2 regions of the Rhizobium sp. BK181 genome follow, and region 2 is predicted to be linked to the other one. Evidence: predicted binding sites of a transcription regulator. Region 2 holds the regulator's gene; the other holds the start of a gene.
The links. The regulator PhoB, encoded in region 2, activates phosphate uptake and scavenging genes when phosphate is short. The targets are predictions, from matches to a motif close to TGTCATNNANCTGTCAT.
Positions count from the first base shown of each region.

Region 1: a site for PhoB is predicted at 1,925-1,941, ahead of FHT77_RS10370 (NAD-glutamate dehydrogenase). Genes of this name have one in related genera too.

Region 1 covers NZ_JACHZA010000003.1:89,087-93,299, forward strand. The annotation lists gene FHT77_RS10370 (NAD-glutamate dehydrogenase) at 1-1,739, opposite strand, end outside; gene pdxY (pyridoxal kinase PdxY) at 1,993-2,868, shown strand; gene FHT77_RS10380 (carbonic anhydrase) at 2,925-3,566, shown strand; gene FHT77_RS10385 (lytic transglycosylase domain-containing protein) at 3,623-4,213, opposite strand, start outside.
Region 2 covers NZ_JACHZA010000001.1:979,984-984,196, reverse strand. The annotation lists gene pstB (phosphate ABC transporter ATP-binding protein PstB) at 1-530, shown strand, start outside; gene phoU (phosphate signaling complex protein PhoU) at 574-1,287, shown strand; gene phoB (phosphate regulon transcriptional regulator PhoB) at 1,324-2,007, shown strand; gene FHT77_RS04990 (GcrA family cell cycle regulator) at 2,091-2,624, opposite strand; gene FHT77_RS04985 (aspartate aminotransferase family protein) at 3,053-4,213, shown strand, end outside.

The DNA of each region.
Region 1 (4,213 bases), on a different contig from region 2:
GTTCCCTCGCTAATGACGTTGAAGCCGAGGTTTTCAAGCAGCGGTACGCGGCGGGACAGGGCAAGTTGGCCGCCGGAATGGAAGATCTTCAGGCAAAGCAGCTCAACGCCGTCTTTTTCCCGCGTGTAGAACGCGATGCGGATCGGCTCCCCGGCCGCGCAGGCGGCGATATCCTCGAGATCGTAAAAGGTTTCTTCCGGCGGGAAGAGATCCTGGAAGGCGTGGCTTACGTGCAACTGAGGGGCCTTCGGCCCGGCTAGGGCTTCGAACCGATCATCCCACCGCGCGGTGATGGCGCGAATGGCTTCTTCCAGCTTTGCCTGCGGTACACGAGGGGTCTTGCCTCCGGACCGGCCGATGATGAAGTGGACGCGTGCGACACCGCCCTCCGGGAAAGCCGGATAGTAGGCCGAGACACGGCCATCGTAGACGGTCTTCAGATAGGTCCCGATCTTCTCACGCACGATCGAGTCATACTCTTCGCGTGGGACGTAAACGATCACCGATACAAATCGGTCGAAATGGTCTATGCGCGGCAGGACTCGAACACGCGGCCGATCGGCAAGATCGTTGATCTGCTCGGCGAAGCCGGCCAGAAGCGGTGTGTCGATCTGGAAGAGGTCGTCGCGCGGATAAGATTCCAGCGTGTTATCGAGCATACGGCCCGAGTGGCTCATTGGGTCGAAGCCGAAATGTTCCTTCACTCGCTCGATCTTGGAGCGGAGCAGCGGGATATCGCTTGCAAGCGACGTGTAGGCAGTCGAGGTGAACAGACCGACAATACGCAGTTCGCCCGTCACATTGCCGTCGGCGTCGAAGCGCTTGACCCCCACATAGTCCATGTAGGCGCGGCGATGGACGATCGACTTCACATTGGCCTTGGTCACGATCAGGAAGTCCGGGCCATCCAGGAATGCCAGGATTTCCGGGGTCGTCGTCACCGCATCCTTGCCGGTGCGCAGAACGAGAACGTCGGGGTTCGACAGGATGCCAAGACCCGTGCCCTTGTCGCGCTCGACCTTCGCGCTCGCGCCCTTGCCGGAATAGACATACTCCCGCATGCCGAGGAAGGTGAAATTTGCGTCGCGGAGCCAGGTCAGGAAGGCAAGCGCTTCGTCCCGTTCAGTCTTCCGCCGGCTGGCATTGTAGGCGGAAAGCTCATCGATCACCGTTCCAAGCTTATCCAGCATGGGTCTCCAGTCGGATACCGTTACCCGCACTTGCTCGACCACCGTTTTCACTCGCTTGACAAGCTCAGCGGCCTGGGCCGCTGTCAGGGGCGCAAGATGTAGCTGGATGTGACTGACGCGATTGGCCGGCTCGCTCGGGAGATCAGCGGTGTAAAGTTCGGGAGCCTTGCCGGGCTCCATCACCAGGATCGGATGCACGGCCATGTAAAGGTCGCGATAGCTGCTGGTAACCTCGCCCATCACCGATTCATACAGGAACGGCATGTTGTGGTCGGTCACCGAGAGAATGGATACCGCAACACCGCCCGGCTCCACGTCGGCAATCGTATCGATGGTGATACGTGCCGAGTTGCTGCCCCAGGCAGCCAGTTCCTTAGCCGAATGAACGGCGGAAAGCGCCAACATCTCCGGTGTGTATTGCTCCAGGTCATCGCCGCTGGCACGCCCAAAGAGGATATCAGGATCGAGATAGGTTTCCCCGGTTGCAGCCGCGATTTTGGTCGCGCTTTCAAGCTGTTTTTCTCGTTTCGGATTGTTTCGACCAGCCATCGCAGATACTCCCTCATCTCCTCGATTTGGCGCAAAGTAGCAGAAGATTTGACGAAAGAATCTCTAAATGAGCGCTTTCTGAGGCAGCTTTCATGCGTTTTTGGCCACCGCAACGCAAATTTTCGAAAGATTTTGCTTCGTCGTAGATATGTGGAAATTTCCCGAGCTGACGTTTTCATGTCTCTATGAAGAGCGGTTGACAGTGAAGCAGCAAAAAGGGGATCAACGGGTGTCGAAAGCTGAGTGGAGCATCATGTCGGAAAGTGCTGCAGGAACTGTCATCGTCATCTCCAGCCATGTTGTGCGTGGTTCTGTCGGAAATCGCGCGGCCGTCTTTGCGCTGGAGACCCTCGGCCATCAGGTCTGGGCGCTGCCGACGATCGTGCTCCCCTGGCATCCCGGCCATGGTCGGTCAACGCGGCTGACATTTACCGAAGCAGAGTTTGACGCGGCGATTGACGATCTCATCCGCGCGCCGTGGATCGGCGAAGTGAAGGCCGTTCTTTCGGGCTATTTCGGCAATGCGGCGCAGGCACGCTCGGTTGCCCGGCTCGTGACTGCTTTGCGCGAACGAAAGCCGGAATTGTTTTATGTCTGCGATCCGGTGATGGGGGACCTGGGTGGGCTCTATGTGCCGCAGGCAACGGCGGAGGCGATCAGGGATCATCTGATACCCCTCGCGTCGCTTGCGACGCCCAATCGCTATGAGCTTGCTTGGCTCGTTGGCGCCTCGCTGGATGACAATACGGCGATCATGGATGCCGCGCTGTCGCTGGGGCCGTCTCGCATGCTGGTAACGTCAGCCGTGCCGATGATGGCAGGCGGCACGGGGAACCTCTATCTTTCGGGGCGCCACGCGCTGTTGGCGGAACATCGCCTTATCGACAAGCCGCCGAATGGTCTTGGCGATCTCCTTGCGGCCCTGTTTCTATCGCGGCTTCTCTCCGGCATGGAGGACGAAAAGGCGCTCCAGCTTGCAACGGCAAGCGTCTATGAGGTGCTTGCTCGCGCTGTGAAGCGGGGCAGCGATGAACTGACGCTTGCGAGCGACTCCTCGAGCCTGGCAACGCCGATGGCAATGGTTCAGATGAGGCGCCTGCTGCATCCGGCCCAAAGGCGCAAGGGCTAGCGGCTATCGTGCGGTGCGATATTGATCTTGTATTGCGCAGGCTGTAATCGAAGATCATGCAGCATTTTCCAAGCACCCTTCTAGACGGTTATCGCAACTTTATGAACGGGCGTTATGCGGACGCCCGTGATCGCTATCGGACACTAGCGGAGCACGGGCAGAACCCCAGTACGCTTGTGGTAGCCTGCTCGGATTCCCGTGCTGCGCCCGAACTGATTTTCGACGCCGGCCCGGGCGAACTTTTCGTCGTCCGGAATGTCGCCAACATGGTGCCGCCCTATGAGCCGGATGGGCATTTCCACTCGACGTCTGCCGCGCTGGAATTTGCGGTTCAAGCCCTGAAGGTTACAGATATCGTCGTCATGGGCCACGGCCGTTGTGGTGGCATCAGGGCGGCTCTGGACCCGAGCGCTGAACCTCTTTCTCCTGGTGACTTTATTGGACGCTGGATGTCGCTCGTGAAGCCTGCGGCAGAACAGATCGGCGCCAACGACGTGATGACTGCCGCCGAGCGTCAAACTGCACTCGAGCGAGTATCGATCCGCAATTCGATTGAGAACCTCAGGACATTCCCGAACATCAAGGCCTTGGAAGAGGCCGGTGAGATCGCGCTTCATGGAGCATGGTTCGACATTTCGACCGGTGAACTGTGGGTGATGGATGCCGAAACCCGCGACTTCATTCGACCGGATGTCTAAGCCCAAATAAAAAGCGCCGAACTTCAGTTCGGCGCTCGTGGCTCAGTGTTGAATACTCAGTTTCCGTCGATTTGCTGGCCGATGTAGGCAATGGCCTGCTGATAGACCGTGGCGGCATTCCAGCCGGCGATCGCTGCAAAGTTGGGCTCGCCGGGCTGATAGCCGGCGCCGGCCTGCCAACCATGGCCCTTCAGGAAATTAGCCGTCGAGGCCAGCGCATCCGCGCGCGAGCCGACCATGTCGACGCGACCGTCGCCATCGCCATCGGCGCCGAAGCGTACGACATTGCGTGGCAGGAACTGCGTCTGGCCAATCTCGCCGTGCGCGGCGCCTCGCGCCTGCGGGCTGAGGTAGCCTTCCGAGACGAGTTGAAGCGCTGCGTAAAGCTGATCGGTGAAGTAATCAGAGCGCCGGCAATCGTAAGCAAGTGTCGATACGGCCGACATGGTGTGCTGGTTGCCCATGTAGCTGCCGAAGCCGGTCTCCATGCCCCAGATCGCGATCAGCGGGCCAGCGGGAACACCATATCGGCGTTCGATCGATGCAAAGAGCGCAGCATTGGCACGCTTCATACCCTTACCACGGGAAATGATCGTTGCACCGCCGCGCTTCTGCATGAAAGCGTCGAAGGAAAGCTTGAAGCTCTT
Region 2 (4,213 bases):
ATATCGATGTCGTGGAACTCCGCGCTCGCGTCGGCATGGTGTTCCAGAAGCCGAACCCGTTCCCGAAGACGATCTATGAGAACGTCGCCTACGGCCCGCGCATCCATGGTCTTGCCAAGTCGAAGGCCGACATGGACCAGATCGTCGAGGTCAGCCTGCAGCGCGCCGGTCTGTGGAACGAGGTGAAGGATCGCGTTCATGAAGCCGGCACCGGCCTTTCCGGTGGTCAGCAGCAACGTCTCTGCATCGCCCGCGCCGTTGCCGTCAGCCCGGAAGTGATCCTGATGGACGAGCCGTGCTCGGCTCTCGATCCGATCGCCACGGCAAAGGTCGAGGAGCTGATCCACGAGCTTCGCGAAAACTACACGATCGTCATCGTGACGCACTCGATGCAGCAGGCCGCCCGCGTTTCGCAGCGCACGGCGATGTTCCACCTCGGCAATCTCGTCGAGGAGAACGACACCGACAAGATGTTCACCAACCCGGACGACCCGCGCACCCAGGACTACATCATGGGTCGCTTCGGTTGATCGCCGGCGTCGGTAACCCTCACCATATTCAAGGATGAGCCCTATGGCATCGACACATATCTTTTCTGCCTACGACGACGATCTGAAGTTCCTGTCCCGCCGTATCTCGGAAATGGGCGGCCTGGCCGAGCAGATGGTCTCGGATGCGGTTCGCGCCCTCGTCAACGGCGACACGGCTCTGGCCCAGAAGGTCATCTCCGACGACGTGATCCTCGATCACGCCGAACGCGAGGTTGGTGACAAGGCGATCGTTACGATCGCCCGCCGCCAGCCGATGGCCGCCGATCTTCGCGAAATCATGGGCTCGATCCGCATTGCGGCTGACCTCGAGCGCGTCGGCGATCTTGGCAAGAACACCGCCAAGCGCGTCATTGCCGTCCAGAGCGCCGGCGTGCCGCGCAGGCTCGCTCGCGGCCTCGAGCATCTCTCCGAACTGGCACTCGTCCAGCTCAAGGAAGTGCTCGACGTCTACACGAGCCGGGCCGCCGACAAGGCAAAGTCGATCCGCGAACGCGACGAGGAAATCGACGCGATGTATACCTCGCTGTTTCGCGAGATGCTCACCTACATGATGGAAGATCCGCGCAACATCACCAGCTGCACGCATCTTCTGTTCTGCGCCAAGAACATCGAGCGTATCGGCGACCACGCGACCAACATTGCCGAAACCATCTATTACATGGCCACCGGTGCCCAGCCGGAAGGCGAACGTCCGAAGGACGATACCGCCAACACCGTCGGCGCCGTCACGGAATAATCGTTCCGCGACCGTGCCCCCAGGAGACCGAAACGAATGATACCCAAAGTAGCTGTCGTTGAAGATGAAGAAGCGCTGAGCGTGCTTCTTCGCTATAACCTTGAAGCTGAAGGCTTCGAGGTCGATACCATCCTGCGCGGCGACGAGGCCGAGATCCGGCTGCAGGAACGCACGCCGGACCTGCTGATCCTCGATTGGATGCTCCCGGGCGTGTCGGGCATCGAACTCTGCCGCCGCCTGCGCATGCGGCCGGAAACCGAGCGCCTGCCGATCATCATGCTGACAGCGCGCGGCGAGGAAAGCGAACGCGTTCGCGGCCTCTCCACCGGCGCCGATGACTACGTCGTCAAACCGTTCTCGACGCCGGAGCTTGTCGCCCGCGTCAAGGCCATGCTGCGTCGTGCCAAGCCCGAGGTACTCTCGACGCTCTTGAAGTGCGGCGACATCGAGCTCGACCGCGAGACGCACCGCGTTCATCGCAAGAGCCGCGAAGTTCGCCTCGGCCCGACCGAGTTCCGTCTCCTCGAGTTCCTGATGGCGTCACCGGGGCGCGTTTTCTCGCGTTCGCAGTTGCTCGACGGCGTTTGGGGTCACGACATCTATGTCGATGAGCGTACTGTCGACGTGCACGTTGGCCGCCTGCGCAAGGCGCTGAACTTCTCCAACATGCAGGACGTCATCCGCACCGTGCGTGGTGCCGGATACTCCATGGAAGCCTGAGGCTTCCCTCGACCTCCATACTGCTTCAACGAAAAACGGGCCCGCGAGGGCCCGTTTTCTTGTGTCCTTATCCGGCTTCCGGGTCAGGCGACCCGGTTGGCTGCCTTGCGGCGCTCGTTGACCGGCTGGTACGCCATACGCTGGTGGTACGTGCAATACGGGGAATTATCCGGAGATTCGCAGCCGCAGAAGTGGAAGTCGTCCTTCAGCGGATCACCGACCGGCCACTTGCAGGTGCGTTCGGTCAGTTCCGTCAGGCCGAGGCGGCGGGAAATCGGAACGACCACGTTTGCGGCCGGGCGGAAGCTGACTTGCTCGATAGCATCGATTTCGATCTCTTCCTTGAGCATCGTCGCACCCTGCTGGCGGGTGACGGTGCGCGTGGTGACGCGAGATGCATAGTTCGGAGCGCGCGGCGCGGATGTGGTGCGCTTGGGCGTTCTGACAGTTGTCGTCGAGCCTCCGGCCTTGGCTCGGCCGGGCAAACTCAAACGGTGGACTTTGCCGATGACGGCATTGCGACTTACACCGCCAAGTTGTGCTGCGATCTGGCTGGCGCTAAGGCCCTCGGACCAAAGCTTCTTCAGTTTTTCAACGCGCTCGTCTGTCCAGTTCATGCCCCTGTCTCCGCCTTATTAGCGTTGGTGTAGGCAGAATCCTTCACCGTTGCCCCGGACGTATCCGAGGCAAGAAACGCTTGCTCGATTTTGGTGACTAGTTCCGCCGCATGCAGTCTAGTAATTGAGTTTTAACCTAGTGTGAGGCTGACTCTGTGACAAGAGTCGGTTGAATCCCGGCGAATCGAATTTCAAGTTTTCCCCAACTTGCTGGACGGGAGAGTCATTTCTGCAACATTAGTTGTTGATAGGTCCTGCGGCCTCAGATGGCTGCTTGACGCATGTTGCAAAGCCTCAGTTTTGTTGACATCGCAGTGCGAAAAGTAAATAGTGCTGCTCGCCGCCGAAAGGCGGCATTTTTAATTTTCCGGACCTGCTTTCCTTAGCCGGAATCCGGCCACTGGTAATCAATGACAGGAGATCGCGCCATGGCTGAAGCCGCGCTTTACGATACCTACTCTCGTGCCCCGCTGCGGTTCGAGCGAGGCGAGGGCGTGTGGCTGATCACCGAAACGGGCGAGCGATATCTTGATTTCGGCGCGGGCGTTGCTGTCACCTCTGTCGGTCACGGCCATCCGCACGTGGTGGGGGCGTTGAAGGAGCAGGCAGACAAGGTCTGGCACCTTTCCAATATCTATGAGATCCCCGGTCAGGAGACGCTCGCGAAGCGGCTGACCGAGGCGACATTCGCCGACAAGGTGTTCTTCACGAACTCCGGCGCGGAAGCCTTGGAATGTGCGATCAAGACCGCACGCCGCTATCAGTTTTCGAAGGGCCATCCCGAGCGGTTCCATATCATCACCTTTGAAGGCGCCTTCCATGGCCGTACGCTGGCGACAATCGCGGCCGGCGGCCAGGAGAAATATCTTGAAGGCTTCGGTCCCAAGGCACCCGGCTTCGACCAGGTTCCTTTCGGCGATCTCGATGCCGTTCGCGCTGCCATTACAAGCGAGACGGCCGCTATCCTGATCGAGCCTATTCAGGGAGAAGGCGGCGTTCGCCCGGCGACCAACGAGTTTCTGAAGGCGCTCCGCGCAATGTGCGACGAGCACGGTCTGCTGCTGATCTTCGACGAAGTGCAAACGGGCGTGGGCCGCACCGGCAAGCTTTTTGCCCATGAGTGGTCTGGTGCCGCCCCCGACATCATGGCAGTTGCCAAGGGCATTGGCGGAGGTTTCCCGCTTGGCGCCTGCCTTGCGACGGCAGAGGCCGCTTCCGGCATGAAAGCCGGTACCCACGGCTCCACCTATGGCGGCAATCCGCTGGCCATGGCTGTCGGTAGTGCCGTGCTCGAGGTGGTCCTCGCGGATGGCTTCCTGCAGCAGGTGCGCGACGTCTCGCTGGTCTTCCGTCAGGGGCTGGCCTCGCTCAAGGATCGCTATCCTGATATCATAGAGGATATCAGGGGCGAGGGACTGCTGCTCGGCGTCAAGGCAGCCGTGCCGTCCTCCGAACTGCTGCAGGCGATCCGTGATGCCCATTTGCTCGGCGTGCCCGCTGGCGACAACGTCATTCGCCTTCTGCCGCCACTGGTCGTTACGCCTGACGAAGCCCGCGAGGGCCTGGCCCGCCTCGAACGCGCAGCCGAA